4 regions of the Pantoea alfalfae genome follow, and region 4 is predicted to be linked to each of the others. Evidence: riboswitches for the same ligand, from Rfam matches in the RefSeq annotation. Region 4 holds a riboswitch; each other region holds the start of a gene.
What was found. A riboswitch is a leader RNA that binds a small molecule or an ion and turns the genes downstream of it on or off. The one in region 4 is predicted to bind thiamine pyrophosphate.

Region 1: another riboswitch for thiamine pyrophosphate. It lies ahead of thiC (phosphomethylpyrimidine synthase ThiC); the one in region 4 lies ahead of K6R05_RS20350 (TenA family protein).
Region 2: another riboswitch for thiamine pyrophosphate. It lies ahead of thiB (thiamine ABC transporter substrate binding subunit); the one in region 4 lies ahead of K6R05_RS20350 (TenA family protein).
Region 3: another riboswitch for thiamine pyrophosphate. It lies ahead of K6R05_RS19520 (FAD-dependent oxidoreductase); the one in region 4 lies ahead of K6R05_RS20350 (TenA family protein).

What each region holds. Positions count from the first base shown of each region.
Region 1 covers NZ_CP082292.1:3,763,000-3,768,010, reverse strand. The annotation lists gene thiC (phosphomethylpyrimidine synthase ThiC) at 1-1,657, opposite strand, end outside; TPP riboswitch at 1,745-1,845, opposite strand; gene rsd (sigma D regulator) at 1,997-2,503, opposite strand; gene nudC (NAD(+) diphosphatase) at 2,593-3,363, shown strand; gene hemE (uroporphyrinogen decarboxylase) at 3,404-4,471, shown strand; gene nfi (deoxyribonuclease V) at 4,474-5,011, shown strand, end outside.
Region 2 covers NZ_CP082292.1:3,315,892-3,320,902, reverse strand. The annotation lists gene thiP (thiamine/thiamine pyrophosphate ABC transporter permease ThiP) at 1-884, opposite strand, end outside; gene thiB (thiamine ABC transporter substrate binding subunit) at 860-1,846, opposite strand; TPP riboswitch at 1,893-1,995, opposite strand; gene sgrR (HTH-type transcriptional regulator SgrR) at 2,031-3,692, opposite strand; gene K6R05_RS15660 (MFS transporter) at 3,946-5,011, shown strand, end outside.
Region 3 covers NZ_CP082293.1:227,254-232,264, forward strand. The annotation lists gene K6R05_RS19505 (hypothetical protein) at 255-983, shown strand; gene K6R05_RS19510 (alkene reductase) at 1,189-2,307, shown strand; gene K6R05_RS19515 (ArsR/SmtB family transcription factor) at 2,324-2,638, shown strand; TPP riboswitch at 2,784-2,903, shown strand; gene K6R05_RS19520 (FAD-dependent oxidoreductase) at 3,035-3,979, shown strand; gene thiS (sulfur carrier protein ThiS) at 3,963-4,160, shown strand; gene K6R05_RS19530 (thiazole synthase) at 4,163-4,921, shown strand; gene K6R05_RS19535 (HesA/MoeB/ThiF family protein) at 4,931-5,011, shown strand, end outside.
Region 4 covers NZ_CP082295.1:23,027-28,037, reverse strand. The annotation lists gene K6R05_RS20355 (6-phospho-beta-glucosidase) at 1-1,318, shown strand, start outside; TPP riboswitch at 1,380-1,482, shown strand; gene K6R05_RS20350 (TenA family protein) at 1,552-2,253, shown strand; gene K6R05_RS20345 (ABC transporter ATP-binding protein) at 2,250-2,990, shown strand; gene K6R05_RS20340 (ABC transporter permease) at 2,987-3,742, shown strand; gene K6R05_RS20335 (ABC transporter substrate-binding protein) at 3,766-4,701, shown strand; gene K6R05_RS20330 (sensor domain-containing phosphodiesterase) at 4,738-5,011, opposite strand, start outside.

The DNA of each region.
Region 1 (5,011 bases), on a different replicon from region 4:
GATCTTCCCAGCGGAATTCAAAGCGTGCTTTAGACATGGCGTTATCACGGATCTGCGCTCCAGGGTGGCCTTTCGCCAGATCGGCAGCATGCGCTGCGATTTTGTAGGTGATCAATCCCTGCTTCACGTCCTCTTTGTTCGGCAGACCCAGATGCTCTTTGGGCGTGACGTAGCACAGCATGGCACAACCAAACCAGCCAATCATGGCGGCACCGATACCCGAGGTGAAATGGTCGTAGCCGGGCGCGATATCAGTGGTCAGCGGCCCAAGCGTGTAGAAGGGAGCTTCATTGCACAGATCGAGCTGTTCAGTCATATTACGGCGGATCATATGCATCGGCACATGTCCCGGACCTTCAATCATCACCTGAACGTCATACTCCCAGGCAATACGCGTCAGTTCGCCCAGGGTACGCAGTTCGGCAAACTGCGCCTCATCGTTGGCATCCTGAATGGAACCCGGACGCAGACCATCGCCCAGCGACAGGGAGACATCGTAAGCGGCGCAGATTTCACAAATCTCGCGGAAGTGCTCATACAGGAAGCTCTCCTGATGGTGGGACAGGCACCATTTCGCCATGATCGAGCCACCCCGCGAGACAATTCCCGTGAGGCGTTTCGCCGTCATCGGGACATAACGCAGCAGTACGCCCGCGTGAATAGTGAAGTAATCGACGCCCTGTTCCGCCTGCTCCAGCAGCGTGTCCCGGAATATTTCCCAGTTCAGCGCCTCGGCCACGCCATTCACTTTTTCCAGCGCCTGATAGATCGGCACGGTCCCGATGGGCACCGGGCTGTTTCGCAAAATCCATTCTCGCGTTTCATGAATATAGCGACCGGTAGAGAGATCCATCACCGTGTCGGCACCCCAGCGGGTCGACCACACCAGCTTTTCTACTTCTTCCTCGATAGAAGAGGTGACTGCCGAGTTACCGATGTTGGCATTGACCTTGACGAGGAAGTTACGGCCAATGATCATCGGCTCCGATTCAGGATGATTGATATTGGCAGGGATAATGGCGCGTCCGTCAGCGACCTCCTGACGGACAAACTCGGGTGTGATATCGGCGGGCAGATGCGCGCCAAAACTGTGCCCCGGATGCTGTTGCAGCAGCACCTCACTGCGGATTCGCTCACGGCCCATGTTTTCCCGCAGGGCGATGAACTCCATCTCCGGGGTAATCATGCCCTGACGGGCATAGTGCAGTTGCGTGACACGGCGGCCTGCACGGGCGCGTCGCGGTGTTGGCAGGTGATCGAAGCGCAGATGATCCAGCCCCTCGTCAGCCAGTCGCTGCTGGGTATAGCCCGAGCTGTTCTGCTCAAGAAGCTCACTGTCGTCGCGTTCAGCAATCCAGCGTGCGCGCAGCTTTTCCAGACCGCGATGCACATCAATCTGTGCCGCGGGATCGCCATACGCACCTGCCGTATCATAGACCGGCACCGCTTCATTTTGCTCATAGAGAGGCTGTTCTTTGCTGCCGCCGATATGGGTCGGGCTTAGGGTGATTTCACGCATCGGCACGCGAATATCTTCCCGGCTACCGGTAATCCAGACGCGACGGGACTGAGGAAAAGCACTGCCGCTTTGCAGGGAATCGATAAATTCCTGCGCCTGGGTACGCTGTTCACGACGGGACATTTTTGGGTCAGACATAGCAATCTTCCTGTTAAGGGGGAACGATGCTTGTCCGGAGTTCGGAAGGAGTAACCGTATAGACAGCACAGGCATGCTGGCATACAGAGAAGTTTTACTCTTGTTCCCTACGCAGGTTCTAACCTGGTCAGGTTCCGCGGATCCCGAATTAACGGTCTCAGCCCAACTGGGCACTCCGACAAGAAGCGGTTTTTTCGCGGGTGTCTGATAACAGACTCGGGCGTAAAACCTCACATTTCAAAGCTAAAATAAAAAAGGTTCTTTGGAGAGCGCTCCTCAGAACCTGTTCAGCATAAAAGGGCTACAGGATAATCTCAAGCCCTTTGCCATTGTTAACCACTAAGCCGGACGCGCGATTTGGCTGTCATTCGCCACTGGTGGCGTAGCAAGCTGGTTATCCCAGGCCAGCTGAATCAGCTTATCTTCCAGCGTAAAGCGTGATTCCAGCACTTCACCCACTTCGGAGAGAGCCTGCTGGAAGGTCATGCAGTTTTCATCATCAATGGCCTGCTGCAGGTGACCGTCATACAGCTGCATCAGACGCTCAGTGTTTGCCTCCAGCGGAGGGTAGATCTGCGCGGCGGCGATCATCGGGCTGTCGCCACTCATTTCACTGATCACGCGCTCATAGATACTGAAGTGACCGGCAGAAAGATAGTCGACCAGGCCGTGACAGAAGTTGTCGAGTGCCTGCTCATCAAGACGCGTCAGCGCCTCTTTTTTAGGTTTAAGACCGACCAGGTGATAATAGGTCACCAGTAGCTGGCGACGCGCTTCAAGCCACGAATCGACCAGTTCATTACTGCCACCTACGCGTTCAGCCAGGACGTCTAACTGGTTAAGCATATCTAACTCCATGTGAGTTATAGTTGTTTATCTACACACTTAACATCAGGGCTTCAGCGTGCGAGTTGACGCTAAGGATGACGAAATAAATGCAATGCGAAATCTCAAGCGTAGACGCTGGATGGTGGATTGTCAGCCATGAACAAAAACTTTGGTTGCCACAAGGTGATTTACCCCACGGAAACGCCGAAAAATTCGGTTTAACTGGCAGTAAGGCCCGGACCATTGGTGAATGGCAGGGCGAAAAAGTCTGGCTGATTTGTGAGCCGCGTTCCTCCGATATGTTCTCCATGCGACAGCTGATCGATCAGGATGTGGCGCTGTTTCAGCTGGTGGGTCGCGGTGTACAGCTGGCGGAGTTCTACCGCTCTCATCGCTGGTGCGGCTACTGCGGACATGAGATGCACCACAGCAAACATGAATTTGCCTGTCTCTGCAGTCATTGCCGTGAGCGTTACTATCCGCAGATCGCGCCCTGCATCATTGTGGCTATCCGTCGCGGCGATGAAATCCTGCTGGCGAATCATGCCCGCCATCGCAACAAGGTCTACACCGTGCTGGCCGGTTTTGTGGAGGTCGGCGAGACGCTGGAGCAGGCCGTTGCCCGGGAAGTGATGGAAGAGAGCAATATCCGCGTCAAAAACGTCCGTTACGTGACCTCCCAGCCTTGGCCCTTCCCGCAATCGCTGATGACGGCGTTCATGGCGGAGTATGACAGCGGCGATCTGCAACATGACGGTAAAGAGCTGCTGGATGCCGCCTGGTTCCGTTTTGATGCGCTGCCTTTGCTGCCACCGCCAGGCACGGTAGCGCGCCGCCTGATTGAAGATACCGTCGCCCTGTGCCGCGCCGAAGCGTGAAAGTGCTACACTACACGCCTGTTATTGAGAGAGTGTTGAGATGAGTGAACTGAAGAACGATCGTTATTTGCGTGCCCTGTTACGTCAGCCGGTTGATGTCACGCCGGTATGGATGATGCGACAAGCCGGGCGCTATTTGCCGGAGTACAAAGCGACACGCGCCCAGGCGGGTGATTTCATGTCGCTGTGTAAAAACGCCGAGCTGGCCTGTGAAGTGACCCTGCAGCCGCTGCGCCGTTATCCGCTGGATGCCGCCATCCTCTTCAGTGACATCCTGACCATTCCGGATGCGATGGGACTGGGTCTCTACTTTGAAACCGGCGAAGGTCCGCGTTTCTCTAATCCTGTGACCTGCCGCGCTGACGTTGAGCGTTTGCCGGTGCCCGATCCTGAAATGGAGCTGGGCTATGTGATGAATGCGGTCCGCACCATCCGTAAAAACCTGAATGGCGATCTGCCGCTGATTGGCTTCTCAGGCAGTCCGTGGACGCTGGCCACCTACATGGTGGAAGGCGGCAGCAGTAAGGCCTTTACTAAAATTAAGAAGATGATGTATGCCGATCCGGCGACGCTGCACGCGATGCTGGATAAGCTGGCCGACAGCGTCATCCTCTATCTCAACGCTCAGATCCGCGCCGGAGCGCAGTCCGTCATGGTCTTTGATACCTGGGGCGGCGTGCTGACCGGTCGTGACTATCGCGAATTCTCCCTGCACTACATGCACAAGATTGTCGATGGCCTGCTGCGTGAAAACGACGGCCGCCGCGTGCCGGTGACGCTCTTTACCAAAGGCGGCGGACAGTGGCTGGAAGCGATGGCTGCCACCGGTTGTGATGCGCTGGGTCTCGACTGGACCACCGATATTGATGATGCACGCCGCCGCGTAGGCGACAAAGTTGCGCTGCAGGGCAACATGGATCCCTCTATGCTCTATGCGGCACCTGAACGTATCGAGCAGGAGGTGGCCGGTATTCTGGAGCGTTTTGGCTCAGGCACTGGTCATGTCTTTAATCTGGGGCATGGCATTCATCAGGACGTTCCGCCCGAAAATGCCGGTGTCTTTGTTGATGCTGTGCATCGTTTATCGCGTCCCTGGCATCAGGAGTAATTATGGACATTGCCGCACTTCGCGCTGAGCAGTTACAACGCGCCGCTGACGTGGTGCGTGAAGATGACTTTGACGTTCTGCCGCCCCGCTTTATTGGCGGGGCAGACGTTGGGTTTGAGCAGGACGGCACCGTCACGCGGGCGGCGATGGTGATACTGGAATATCCCTCGTTAAAACTGGTGGAGCATCGCATCGCGCGCGTTGAGACCACCATGCCCTATATTCCGGGCTTTCTCTCCTTCCGTGAATATCCGGCGCTGATGGCTGCCTGGCAGATGCTGGAGCAAAAGCCTGATCTGTTGTTTGTGGATGGACACGGTATTTCGCATCCAAGACGGCTGGGCGTCGCATCGCATTTTGGCCTGCTGGTCGATGTGCCCACTATTGGTGTTGCGAAAAGTCGTCTCTGCGGGCGTTTTGACGATCTGGATGCGCAGCCTGGCAGCCGTCAGCCGCTGATCGACAAAGGTGAGCAGATAGGCTGGGTATGGCGCAGCAAGCTGCGTTGTAATCCGCTGTTTGTCGCCACCGGTCATCGTG
Region 2 (5,011 bases), on a different replicon from region 4:
ATCAGCAGCGCATCAACCAGCTGCGCCCAGCGCGAATCCTGCGGATCGCGCCAGCCGTTCAACTGACTGGTTCCGGCGGGAATCGCCTTGCTGAAGCGCTGGCTGAGCAGCACCAGCGTTACGCAGCAGCCAAGCTGGATCAGCGCCAGCAGTGCAGCGCGTCCGGGATCGTAGTCATAACTCAGCGCCTGGAATATCGCCAGCTCAATGGTCGTCGCCTGCGGGCCGCCGCCCAGCGAGAGCACGGTAGCAAAGCTGGCGAAACAGAGCATGAAGATCAGCGCGCCGGTCGGCAGCAGCTGACGCCGCAGCCATGGCCACTCCAGCAGACGAAAATGGTGCCAGCCGCGCAGGTCGAGCTGTGCCGCCAGCTGACGCTGTTCCGCCGGAATGCTCTCGAGCGCCTGCAGCATCAGGCGGGTCGCCAGCGGCAGGTTAAAGAAGACGTGCGCCAGCAAAATGCCCGATAAACCGTAGGGAGAGAAGTGGTAATCGATCCCTGCCAGCTGGCACAGCTGCGCCAGCCAGCCATTGCTACCGTAGACGGTTAGCAGCCCAAATACCGCCACCAGTACTGGCAGCACCAGCGTCATGGCGCACAAGCGCAGCAGCAGCTGGCGGCCTGGGAAACGACGTCGATAGAGCGCCCGCGCCAGCGGCACCGCAGGCAGCAGCGACAGCAGGGCGGAGAGCAGCGCCTGAGCAAACGAGAATGCGATAACGTGATGCAGATAGTCATCCTGCAGCACGCCGCGTAAGTCCGTGTCCGGCGCGGCGCGCCAGAGTGCACCGAAGGCCAGAAACGCCACAAGTGTCAGTAATGCTGTGGCGAGGGAACCGGGAATCAGCCAGCGCGGCATCAGCGGCTGACGGCGCGTTGCCACTGGCTAATCCAGCCCGAGCGCTGGCTGGCAACCTCTTCCGGCGAGAACTGCAGGGCGGTGGAAGGCACGTCGAGCGCCGCGAAACCGGCAGGCAGCGGCGTGTCGATCACCGGGTACATCCAGTTGCCGGTGGGTATGGTGCGCTGGAAGTCAGGCGAGACCATAAACTTCATGAACTGCTGCGCCAGCGCTGGCTGTTTGCTGCTGGCTAACTGCGCGGCAACTTCAACCTGCAGATAGTGGCCCTCTGCAAACGGCGCGGCGGCATAGTTCTCTTTCTTCTCTTCGATGATGTGGTAAGCCGGAGAGGTGGTGTAGCTCAGCACCAGATCACCTTCGCCCTTGAGGAACAGGCCATAGGCTTCACTCCAGCCTTTGGTGACCGTCACTGTCTTCTGTGCCAGCTTTTGCCATGCCTGCGGTGCCTGATCGCCATAGACTTTCTGCATCCACAGCAATAGACCTAATCCGGGCGTGCTGGTGCGGGGATCTTCGTAGATCACGCGCCACTTCTCCGGGCTGTCGACCAGCTCTTTCAGGCTTTTTGGCGGATTCTTCAGCCGGGTTTTGTCATAGACAAACGCGAAGTAGCCATAATCAAACGGCACGAAGGTGGTGTTGTGCCAGCCATCGGGCAGTTTCAATGTCGAGGTGTCGACCTGACTTTCGGCAAACAGGCCGGTTTTCTGCGCCGACTGCACCAGATTGTTATCCAGCCCCAGCACCACATCCGCTTTACTGTTTTTGCCTTCCATGCGCACGCGGTTCAGCAGCGAGACGCCATCTTCCAGCGTGACGAATTTCAGCTCGCAATTGCACTGGGCTTCAAAGGCTTTTTTAACCGCCGGGCCAGGGCCCCAGTCGGCGGAGAAGGCGTCGTAGGTGTAGACCGTGAGAACCGGCTTGGCCGCCAGAACGGGGGCGGAGAGTAACAGCAGCACCGGCAGAACTTTGTTTAACACTTTGCGCTCCTTCAGGAGAATAGGGGATGAGTCGCAAAGGATCTGAGCACAGAGGCCTCTCAAATCCCTACGTCGGTATTAACCGAATCAGGTTCGACGGGTCTCTCTCAGCTGCTTGCTTGTGGCAGGCCGCACCCCGTTGAGAACGTCACATTCTAGTCATTTCAGCGCCAGGGCGAAAGCGTCACAGCGCCGGTGGCGCGAACCAGGCCGATTTAAAATCAAACCAGCCCAGGGTATTCATCCGCACACCGCGCATGCTGCGCTGGCCTTCCAGCAGCAGCCAGTGGTGAAACAGCGGATGCAGACCGGCTTCTTCGACCAGCTGTTTGCTCCATTCGGCCAGCGGCAGTGTTTTTTCGCGCCAGCGGGCCGCATCGCCGTGCCAGTCGATCGGCAGACAGTGATGCAGTAGCGGAATCTCATAAAGCTGCGCGAACAGCGAATAATTCAGCGGCAGGGTGAAGTTCACGCTGCCCAGCCAGATATCACTTTCCGCGTCGCCCTGATACCAGCTTTCGTAGCTAATCTCACGGGTCTCCAGCGTGACGCCATGCGCTGCCAGCAGCGGACGCAGCGCATTAGCGATGCCTTCATGCTCCACGTGCTGGCTGTACCAGGTCAGCGTCAGGTGCGTTAAGCCAGGCGGTTTTTCCACTGGCATCAGGTCACGCCGGTGATGCCAGCGCGGCAGCAGGCCATACGCCGGAAACCAGTAACGCTGATAACCGACACCGGCATGATTGAGCAGGGCGATGGGGTTAAAGAGGTAACTGACCCAGCGGCGGACCGCCTCGTTGCGACCCTGCTCTGAACGCTGATCGAACAGCAGATAGTAGCAGCCCTCTTCAAGGCGGCTCTCCTCCTGAATCTCATCAATGCTGTCACCCTGCAGACGGACACCGGCATAGACCAGTTCATCGCTGATGTCGGGCAGTACCCAGATAGAGACATCATCAATCAGGGCGCGAAAACCGAAGTAGTCATCAAACGCTTCGATTTTCAGCTGGCTCTCCTGATTGCGTATCACCCGGTAAGGACCTGTGCCAACCGGCTGGCGGGCAAAATCACGCAGCGTCGGCCATTCGCGCGGCAGGATCATCGCACTGACGCTGCCCAGCAGCCAGGGCAAACCCTCGTCGGGCTGGCTTAAACGAATGTCCAGCGTCCAGGGGGCAGGTAAGTCAATCTGCTCTATATGGGAAAAGAGGGGATGGGTGCGCTGACGCTCCAGCGTGGCGAGCACATCCTCCATCTCCAGTTCTCTGCCGTGATGGAAGCGAATCGCCGGACGCACAAAGAAGCGCCAGTGAAGCGGAGAGGTCTGCTGCCAGTGGTGTGCAATATCAGGTTCAATTTCCCCGTTTTCCTCATTTATGCGCGTCAGGCCGTTGAAAATCTGTCGGGCAATATGCGTTTCCGAGCGCCGCAGCGCCGAACCGGGCAGCAGGTTAAGCAGCGGACGATAGTAGAGCACCCGCAGGATATGCTTGCCCTGCCGGAAACTGCGCCCCAGGTGTACCCCAATCATCTGCCGCACCTGATTCTTATCGCCCACTAACTGGACCAGTTGATCGATGCGATCCTGTTCCAGCAAATCCTCGGCACGCTGCTGTTGTAAAGCCAGTCCGGTATAGCAGAAGGAGAGCTGTGAACGCTTGCCGCGTCCGGCTTCCGCCTGCCAGATCAGCCAGCCCGCGGCCTGCATCCGGTTGAGCAGATTGCGCATATGGCGGCGCGAGCAGTGCAGCAGGTCAGCCAGTTCGCTGAGGGTAATCTCCTGCGTTTGCCCCTGGCAGCTCTGCCACAGGCGAATGAACTGCTGCTTCAGACGTGATGAGGACATAAAAGGGGAACTCCCGGTGAAAAGCGCTCTGTTTTTTCTGCCCCATTTTAAGAGCAAACTTTGCGCTATGGGAAGAGCGGGAGGCATTCAGCACTGAATGGCGTTCGACCCTCACTTCGCTGTTCAGTGGAGTGCTTTTCTGAGTAGGGTGCATTTACACCGCCAGCAGATGATCTCTGCTGGCTTTTTTCATGTTGCGCGGTATCGTCTACCCTTCTTTTTCCCCTCTGTTTGTTCTGAAAGGGATTTCGCTATGAAATCGCTGTTAACGCGGCAGCGCCGCATCAATCCGGTTTACCTCGCTTTTATGGTCGCCTCGTTCATGCTGGGCATCGCAGGCGCACTACAGGCACCAACACTTAGCCTGTTTCTGACGCGCGAGGTACAGGCGCGGCCCTTCTGGGTCGGGCTGTTTTTCACCATCAATGCGGTGGCCGGTATCGTGGTGAGTATGCTGGTGGCTAAGCGCTCAGACAGTGTTGGCGATCGTCGGCATATTATTCTTTTTTGTTGCCTGATGGCGCTGGTGAATGCGCTGCTGTTTGCCTTTACCCGCCATTATCTGACCCTGCTGACGCTGGGTGTGCTGCTGTCGGCGCTGGCCAGCGTCTCTATGCCTCAGCTGTTTGCGCTGGCGCGGGAGTATGCCGATCAGTCGGCGCGTGAAGCGGTGATGTTCAGTTCGGTGATGCGTGCCCAGCTGTCGCTGGCATGGGTAATCGGGCCACCGTTGTCGTTCGCGCTGGCGCTGAACTACGGTTTTGTGACGCTGTTTATGGTGGCTGCCGCGCTGTTTCTGATCTGTATCCTGCTGGTCTGGTTTACGCTGCCGTCTGTGCCACGCACGCAGCCGCTGATGCAAAGCGGCGGGCTGCCGATAAGCGGCTGGCGCGATCGGGATGTGCGGTTGCTGTTCATCGCTTCCGTCGTGATGTGGACCTGCAACACGATGTATATCATCGATATGCCGCTCTATATCAGTACAACGCTGGGACTGCCGGAGAAGCTGGCCGGTCTGCTGATGGGGACGGCGGCCGGGCTGGAGATTCCGGTGATGCTGCTGGCGGGACATTACGCGCGTCGCATCGGTAAGCGCAGGTTAATGCTGATTGCGGTGGCGGCTGGCGTCCTGTTTTATCTGGGGCTGGTGCTGTTCAACTCCCGCACCTCGCTGATGGTGTTGCAGCTGTTCAACGCGGTGTTTGTCGGAATTATTGCGGGTATCGGGATGCTGTGGTTCCAGGATCTGATGCCCGGGCGGCCCGGTGCGGCGACAACAATGTTTACTAACTCGATCTCGACCGGCATGATTCTGGCAG
Region 3 (5,011 bases), on a different replicon from region 4:
CAAAGAAGTCACCCGCCTTACGGGTTGTATTTGTCACGGTAAAGGTTTGTTACATCCTGCCGATTAATTACTCAATTAATCAAACCGTAGAGGGCATTATGGTGTTAATCAATGGACTTACAGACGGCGTGGCAAATAGCTATGCTACTTCCGGCGCAATCAAACCATCTTCAGGCGTCAATACCGAGTCAATTACCGGAAAAACGCTTCCTGACGCTGTAGTTAACATCTCTCAGGCGGCAAGAGACCGCCTGATGCAGGTCGTAGCTGATCCTGTCTCAGCTGAACAGCAGGATATAAATCTGAAAGGTCTGCTGACAAGTCGATCCGCTAATCAGGGACCCACGTTTAACCTCGGCTATGCGCTTTTCAATGATCCCTATACTAACTGGGATGCAAGGACATTCCGGCCCCTGGTGGACATGACGACAGATAACACCCAGGCCAGTATGGATGAGTTTGCGGGCGCACTTCATCAGGTGCTCGCTGAAGGTCAGGTGGGACAAAATCAGTACGATAACAGCGATACCTCTGAAGCGATGGCAATAACGTTAACGCAGGTGAAATTGCACAAACTTATTGAGAAATATGTTCCGGAGGACAAGTGGGAGCAGGCGACGGGCATTGTTGATGAGATGATCGACGGTAAAGTGGCATTACGCGAAGAGCGCACGCTGCTGGGAGCACAGCAGAGGCTGGATATTGCGCATCAATATGGCACCCGCGAAATCGTGGCGGCTGCGCGTGATTATCTCAACCAGGTAAAGAGCGGCACCGCGCGGCCACAGAATGAACGGGCCAGGATGTTCGAAGCGACAAAATCGGGCAGTGACATGAACGCCATTTTCAGTGCGTTTGCTGATGTGATTCGTTCCACACCGAATCCGGGCAACAAATCGCAACCCTCAATCGATGACGCACTTAAACAGCTGGAGGTTTGTCGCCAGCAGTGGCAGGCGTTCGCTGATAAATACATAGCTTAAAAGGTGATGAACCTGCGGCTGGCGGCTCTTTCGTGACAATAAAGCCATCCTGAGCGTCGCGTCGGCAGGATTGCTACGATGAGGCTGTTTAGTATGATGAGACACTCTGATAAACCCGACTAAAACAAAAAGCACTGATTACACATTTACAAATTTAAATGTGTAAATATAATGGCGCCTCTTACACATCAGAGGACCTTTTGTTATGCCGTCACTTTTTACCCCCCTGAACCTGGGCGATCTCACGCTTCGTAACCGCATTGTATTGCCGCCGCTGACGCGTTGTCGCAGTGAACAGCCGGGCAATATTCCCGGCGAGTTGATGGTGGAGTATTACCGCCAGCGTGCCAGCGCGGGACTGATGATCACCGAAGGCACCCAGATTGAACCTCGCGGGCAGGGCTATGCATGGACGCCGGGGATCCACAGCGACGCTCAGATCGCTGGCTGGAAAAAGGTGACAGAGGCGGTACATCAGGAAGGCGCAACGATTTTCTGTCAGCTCTGGCATGTTGGTCGCGTCTCTCACAATGAACTTCAGCCCGGTAAACAGGCACCGGTTGCCCCTTCAGCCATCGCGGCTGATAACGTCCGGATATTTATTGAAACCGGACCTGGTGCCGGGATACTGACCGCACCCAGCGAACCACGGGTACTGACCAACGCGGAAGTAAAAGAGATCGTGGCGCTTTACCGACGCGCAGCGGAAAATGCAAAAGAGGCGGGTTTTGACGGTGTGGAACTGCATTCCGCCAACGGTTATCTGATTAACCAGTTTATTTCGGAGCACACCAACTTCCGTACGGATGAATATGGCGGTTCAGCAGAGAATCGTCTGCGTTTTCTGCGTGAAGTGGTTGAGGCGGTCAGCTCGGTATTTGGCAGCCACCGTGTTGGCGTGCGGTTTGCGCCGCTGTTTTCGAGTACCGACGAAGAGCGCGTCTATCTTGGCCTGGTTGAAAGCGATCCCCACGCAACCTACATCCGCGCCGCTCAGCTTCTGAATGAGCTGGAAGTTGGTTATCTCTCTATTGCCGAAGCGGACTGGGATAATAGCCCGGATATGCCAGAGTGTTTCCGGGTTGCACTGAGGGAAGCATTCCGATCGCCGATCATCTATTCCGGTCGCTACACGGCGGAAAAAGCAAAGCGTATGCTGGATAACGGCTGGGGCGACCTGGCGGGTTTTGGCCGCTCGTTTATCGCGAATCCCGATTTGCCTGCGCGCATTAAATCGGGCTATCCGCTGAATGAGGTCGACAACGCCTCCCTGTATGGCGGCACTGAGAAAGGCTATACTGACTATCCTGTTTTTCAATCCTGATCTTATGTGAGGCGGCATGTCCCCCGAAAATGCCCTGAAGTTACTGTCCAACCCGACCAGAGTGGCAGTACTGAAGTGGCTTAAAAATCCTGACGAAGCGTTTGCGGGCTATTCGCAGCTCTATCCCTTCGCTCAGTATGGCGTCTGTGCCACCCTCATCCAGGACAAGGCGGGCTTATCACAGCCCGCTACCTCGTTATGTCTGAAAGCCCTGCACAATGCGGGACTGGTCGAAGCCAGCAAAGTCGGGAAATGGACCTACTATCGCCGCGCTGAATTGCGTATTCGTGAAATAACCGACGTGGTGACACAATCGCTGCAGGCGCTTTAGAGCACCTGCCGTTTAACACATCTCTCTTTTCTCATATGCGAATGCATAGCCTTTGCACTCACAGTAAACGCCTGCACATATCCTCCGAATTTCTGGCGCGTCTTCACGCATGCGGCTTGACGAAGCTGCCCGCTTAACTTACAACTAAAGCCGTCAGGGGAGTCTCGCCAGAGAGACTGAGAGGCTAATAGCGCAGTGCGCGGCTTAGCGACCCTTAGAACCTGACCCAGTTGATACTGGCGTAGGAAGACGGGTATCGCATCCGATACTTGCCGCAGGGGCGCGTTCGCGACGTCTCTGCCTTTTCCCTCCGTATCACGGGTCTTCGTTAACTGATAACGAGGCCAAAGTGAACTATCTCATCCTGAACCCCTTTCTTCCTCTCCGGTGGACACCATGAGCCGCTGGTCGGTGCTCGGCAGCGGCGTCGCCGGGCTGTGCGTCGCCACACTGCTCAGGGAGCGGGGAGAATCCGTCGAAATTATTACGCAGCAGGACTGTCGTGCCGCCTCGCACTGGGCGGGCGGTATGCTTGCGCCCTGGTGCGAAGCGGAAAGCGCGCCGCCGCAGGTGATCGAATGGGGCCAGCATGCGGCGGCCTGGTGGGCGCAACGCGTTGTTGGCGTTGAGCAGCAGGGCACGCTGGTGGTTGCGCCGCCGCGAGACAGTCGCGAACTGACGCGCTTCGCCAGCATGACGGAGCAGCATCGGTGGGTTGCGCCCGGTGACATCGAACCGGCGCTGGAAAATCGTTTCGCCCGTGGCCTGTTTTTTGCCGCAGAGGCGCATCTTGATCCGCGTCGCGCACTACAGCAACTGCGCGACACACTGCAGGACGCTGGCGTACCGTTTCACAGCGGTAAATCCGGTGGCAAAATTATCGACTGCCGCGGCATTCACGCTCTTGATCATCAGGCCGCCCTGCGCGCCGTGCGGGGCGAAATGCTGATCCTGCAATCAACCGACGTACAGCTCTCCCGTCCGGTCCGTCTGCTGCATCCGCGCTTTCCCTGCTATCTGGTGCCGCGTGCCGGAGGCCACTTCATGCTCGGAGCCACCATGGTCGAAAGTCACGACAGCAGCCCGATCAGCGGCAGGGCGATGATGGAGTTGCTGAGCGCGGCTTACAGCCTGCATCCGGCGCTGGCTGAAGCGCGCATCGTGGAGAGTGGCACCGGTCTGCGTCCCGCCTACCGTCAGAACCTGCCGGAAGTCCGCTATGAAAATGGCCGCTTCTCGTTAAACGGGCTGTACCGCCACGGCTTTTTACTGGCCCCGATCATGGCTGAAAAACTCATGCTGCAACTCACTCAGGAGATGACTCATGCGAGTTCAACTTAATGGACGCATGATTGAAACCAGCGCAATCACGCTGGCGGAACTTATGGCGGAGCAGCAGATTGACCCGCGCACCGTCGCCACTGCGCTGAACGGTGAGTTTGTGCCGCGCAGCCGTTATGCCAGCCAGCAGCTTGAGCCGGGCAGCCAGCTGGAAATCCTGTCACCGATGCAGGGAGGTTAACCATGTTCTATCAATTTGCCCCGCAATCACGCTTTCTGCTCGGCACCGCCGGCTATCCGTCACCGGACATTCTGCATCAGGCGATCGATGCATCCGGTGCGGAGATCATTACCGTCAGTCTGCGTCGTGAAGGCAGCGAAGGCGGTGCCTTTCGCACGCTGTTGCAGCAGCTCAATAAACGGATTCTGCCGAATACCGCAGGCTGCCACACGGTGAAAGAGGCGGTGACGACGGCGCAGATGGCGCGTGAACTGTTCGACACGCCCTGGATTAAGCTGGAAGTGATTGGTCATGCCGACACGCTGCAGCCAGATCCCTTTGCGTTGGTTGAAGCGGCCCGAATCCTCTGTGCTGATGGCTTTCAGGTCTTTCCCTACACTACCGAAGATCTGATCGTTGGCGAGAAACTGCTGGAAGCGGGTTGTGAAGTGCTGATGCCCTGGGGGGCGCCGATTGGTTCCGGCCAGGGGCTGCGCAATATAGAGGGACTACGCGCCATGCGTGCGTGGTTTAAAGGTGTGCCGCTGATTATTGATGCGGGCATCGGTGCGCCAGGCCAGGCGGCACAGGCGATGGAAATGGGTTTTGATGGCGTGCTGCTTAACACGGCGGTAGCGAAAGCACGCGATCCGGTGCGCATGGCGGGTGCCTTTGCCGCCGCGATCCACGGCGGGTACGAGGCGTTTCAGGCAGGATTGATGGAGCAACGCGACATGGCGTCAGCTTCTACGCCCATTTTTGGTCTGGCACAGTTCAGTTAAGGAGCAGCGATGACGCGTTATCAGCGACAGGCGATGCTGCCGGAGATTGGTGAAGCGGGGCAACAGCGCCTGAGCGGGGCAAGGGTGCTG
Region 4 (5,011 bases):
CCCGCATGGCCCACACCGACTGGCGGTCAAACTGGGTCTGGAAAAGCGCTTTACGCTGCGGGATGATGAATTTTATCCCAGCCATGATGCCATTGATTTCTATCATCGCTATCCGGAAGATATTGCGCTGATGGCGGAAATGGGATTCAGCGTATTTCGTACGTCAATTGCCTGGAGCCGCCTCTATCCAAACGGTGATGAACTGACGCCCAATCCAGAAGGCATCGCTTTTTACCGTGCCGTCTTTGAGGAGTGCCGGAAATATAATATCGAACCGCTGGTTACGCTCTGTCATTTCGATGTGCCGATGCATCTGGTGACCGAATATGGCTCATGGCGCAATCGCAAAATGGTCGACTTCTTTGCCCGCTATGCCCGCAGCTGTTTCGAGGCGTTTGATGGCCTGGTGAAATACTGGCTAACCTTTAACGAGATCAATATCCTGCTGCACAGCCCGTTTTCCGGTGCGGGTCTGGTGTTCGAACCGGGTGAGAATAAGGAGCAGGTGAAGTATCAGGCGGCGCATCACGAACTGGTTGCCAGCGCGCTGGTTACGCGGATCGCGCATGAAGTGAATCCAGCAAATCAGATCGGCTGTATGCTGGCAGGCGGCAACTTTTATCCGTGGTCCAGTAAACCAGAGGATGTCTGGGCGGCGCTGGAGAAGGATCGTGAAAACCTGTTCTTCATTGATGTGCAGGCACGCGGTGCCTATCCGGCTTACGCCGCCCGCGTGTTCCGGGAAAAAGGCGTTACGCTTGAGATCGCTGATGGCGATGCCGATATCCTGAAAAATAGCGTCGACTTTGTCTCGTTCAGTTATTACGCCTCTCGCTGCGCCTCGGCGGAAATGAACGAACAGAACAGCAGCGCAGCCAATGTGGTGAAATCCCTGACCAATCCCCATGTGCCACGCAGTGAGTGGGGCTGGGGCATCGATCCACTGGGCTTACGCATTACTATGAATATGATGTATGACCGTTACCAGAAGCCACTTTTCCTGGTAGAGAATGGCCTGGGGGCGCGCGATGAAATCGACGCGAATGGCGAGATCAATGATGATTATCGTATCAGCTATCTGCGTGAACACATCCGCGCCATGGGCGATGCCATTGAAGATGGCGTGCCGGTGATGGGTTACACCAGCTGGGGCTGCATCGATCTGGTTGCCGCCTCAACCGGTGAAATGAGCAAGCGCTACGGTTTCGTCTACGTTGACCGCGACGACCTGGGTAACGGCACGCTGGCGCGCACGCGCAAAAAGTCTTTCTGGTGGTATAAGAAAGTGATTGCCAGCAACGGGGCCAATCTTGAGTGACATTGTCACTGAATAACGCGTACTGGTGTCGTTGTACTCCAGCAATAAATATCGTATAACGAATGTCTCCGAGGGGTGTCCTGTCATGGGCTGAGATGGCGCAAGCCGAACCCTTTGAACCTGATCTGGGTCATGCCAGCGAAGGGACGGGTCGGCAGATGTTCTGCCTCATCTCCTGCTTCATCCCCTGTTCCAGACCTTATGCCCGGATCTCCCCTGTTACTGGAGATCCTATGTCACATCCGCTTTTCGAAACCGGTTTTTATGGTCGTCTGCGCCAGCAGGCGGGCACGCAATGGCACGATTATGTCAGGCACAATTTTGTGCAGCAGCTCGGTCAGGGTACGCTGCCACCCGCCGCTTTCCGCCACTATCTCACCCAGGATTATCTGTTCCTGCTGCACTTCGCCCGTGCGTGGGGCCTGTTGATCAGTAAGCTCTCTGAACCGGCTGCGTTACGCAGCGCGACGGCATCGCTGAACGCCATTATCAGCGAACTGCCGCTGCATCTGGCTTACTGCCAGCAATGGGGCATCAGCGAAGAGGCGGTGGCGAGCGAACCTGAGGCAATGGAAACAATCAATTATACCCGCTACGTGCTGGACGTGGGTCACACCGGAGATGCGCTGGCGCTGATGACGGCGCTGATGCCCTGCGTCGCCGGTTATGCGGAAATCGGCCTGAGGCTGCTGGACAATCCTGCGACCTGCTTTGAGGGGAATCCTTACGCGGCATGGATTGAGAATTACGGCGATGAGTCCTACCTGACGGGCGTCGGTTCCTCACTGTTGCTGTTTGAAACTTTGGCTCAGCAGCGCGCCGGTGAACAACGTATTAACTCACTGTCGGAGATTTTTACGACCGCAACCCGGCTGGAAGCGGCGTTCTGGCAGATGGGTCTTAATCATGCTGACGGTCTGCGGGGCAGCTCATGAAGCCGCTGAACGATGCCGTGCCGCCGGGTATTTCCGTTCGCCAGCTCTGCCTGACGCTGGATCAGCAGCCATTGTTCAGCGAGCTTAATCTGGAGATCGCGGGTGGTGCATTTACCGCTTTGCTGGGTGCCAGCGGCGTAGGTAAAAGCAGCCTGATGCGAGTGATTGCCGGTCTGACGCCGCCCACTTCGGGACAAATTAAGGGCAGCGATGGTCTGCCGCTGGCCGGGCGCATCGCCTGGATGGGGCAACAGGATTTGCTCTATCCCTGGCTGACGGTGGAACAGAACGTCTGCCTCGCCAGCCGCTTGAAAGGTGAGAAAGCCGATCGTGATCTGGTGCAGCATCTGCTGGCGCGGGTTGGCCTGAGCCACTGTGCCCGTGCGCGACCTGCGACACTTTCGGGCGGTATGCGTCAGCGGGTAGCGCTGGCGCGTACCCTCTATACCCGTCAGCCCATTGTACTGATGGATGAGCCCTTCTCGGCGCTGGATGCACTGACCCGGACACAGATTCAGACTCTGGCGGCAGAAGTGCTGGCCGGACATACCGTGCTGCTGATCACTCATGATGCCGCGGAAGCCTGTCGCCTCGGTCATCACCTGCTGGTAATGGGTTCAGCAGGCATTGAAACCTGCCCGCCACTCCAGGGCCAGCCACCACGGGCAGCAGACGATACCAGCGTGATCCAGAGTCAGGCCACCTTGCTGAAACAGCTAAGCAGGCTGGGCGGATGAGATTACGTTTCGCCGCGCTTCGCCGTGGAGTCATGCTCTCTGCCGGATTGATTACGCTGTGGTGGCTCGCCACACTCACTTCCGTTCCGGCCTTTCTGCTGCCCTCGCCCGCTGCGGTTGCTACCGCACTGTGGGACAACGCTGGCTATCTCGGCCATCACAGCCTGATCACCCTGACTGAAATCCTCATCGGTATGGCGCTCGGCGTGCTGCTGGGCGCGGTGCTGGCACTGGGCATGACCTTTTCGCCGTGGTTACAGCGCTGGATGATGCCGCTGGTGATCACCAGCCAGGCGATTCCGGTATTTGCCCTGGCACCGCTATTGGTGCTCTGGTTTGGCTTTGGCATGAGCGCCAAAGTCGCGATAGCGGTACTGGTGATCTTCTTTCCTGTTACCTCAGCTTTTTTTGATGGCCTGCGTCGCGTCACGCCTGGCTATCTCGATCTGGCTCGCACGATGGGCGCTTCACACATAGCACAACTGCGTCATGTCCGGCTGTTAGCCGCACTGCCCGCCCTGGGTTCGGGCTTACGGATGGCAGCGGCCGTCGCGCCGATCGGTGCCATCATTGGTGAATGGGTCGGATCGGCTGAAGGGCTGGGCTACGTGATGCTGAATGCCAACGCCCGGATGCAGAGCGACCTCTGTTTCGCTGCCCTGTTTATTCTGGTGCTGATGACGCTGACTCTCTGGCTTATCATCGACCTTCTGCTTCGCCGCCTGATTACCTGGATTCCCGAGCCACACTGACGACCCTACTGATGAGACAACCTATGACTAAAATGCCCCTGTTTGTCCTGCTGTTCAGCGCCTCCTTAGCCTCGCAGGTTCAGGCGATGGAAAAACTGACGCTGGTGCTCGACTGGTATATCAACCCCGACCATGCACCCATTATGGTGGCTCAGCAAACCGGTGCGTTTGCGGCAGAGGGTCTGGAGGTTAACATTGTGCCGCCTTCCGACCCTGCGCTGCCGCCGCGTCTGGTCGCCGCTAAGCAGGCGGACTTAGCGATAACGTATCAGACGCAGCTGCATTTTTTCGCCGACCAGGGCCTGCCGCTGATGCGTGTGGGCACGCTGATTAATACGCCACTGAATACGCTGATGACGCTGGACAAAACGGTGAAAAAACCAGCGGATTTGAAAGGAAAACGTATCGGTTATTCCGTCAGCGGCATTGAAGAAGCAACGCTGGCGACCATGCTGAGCCATGACGGCATTAAGGCCGATCAGGTAAAGCGGGTTAACGTCAATTTTCAGCTCACCAGCGCCCTGATGACCGGGCAGGTTGATGCGGTGATAGGTGGCTATCGCAATATCGAAGCTCTGGAGATGAAACTTGCTGGCAAAGATCCGGTGGTGTTAAACGTCGAGGATTACGGCGTGCCGGCCTATGATGAGCTGATTATCGTTGCTAACCGTGATGAGGCGCATGCAGAAAAAATTAAAAAGTTTCTGCGGGCACTGAAAAAGGGGAATGCACAGTTGCAGGCTCACCCTGAAGAGAGCTGGCAGGCATTTGCACAGGCGCATCCTGAGCTGAATACACCGCTAAACCATCAGGCATGGCAGGCTACGCTGCCGCTGTTCGCCGCCGATCCGGCAAAACTGGATCGCGCACGCTATCAGACTTATGAGCAGTTTTTGTTTGATAATAAGCTGATTAAACACATCACTCCGGTTGAGCGTTACGCTATCGGCAGTGAGTGATAAGCGCGCCCGCAGCGAGTGCTGCGGGCGGGTTGACTAGCGTGACTTCTGATAAAGCCAGTGTTCAATGTCGCTGGCTGGCAGCGGTTTTGAAAAGAAGTAGCCCTGAATCTGATCGCAGCCGTAGGTTTTCAGCAGTCCCAGCGTAGCTTCTGCTTCCACACCCTCGGCCAGCACGGTGTAATTCAGCTCTTTCAGCATTTGGATAATGCATCTGACGATGATTTTAGATGCGTCGTCTTCGCCCATACGCGAGATCAGCGATCGGTCGATCTTAATCACATCCAGCGGGATATCCTGCAGGTAGCTG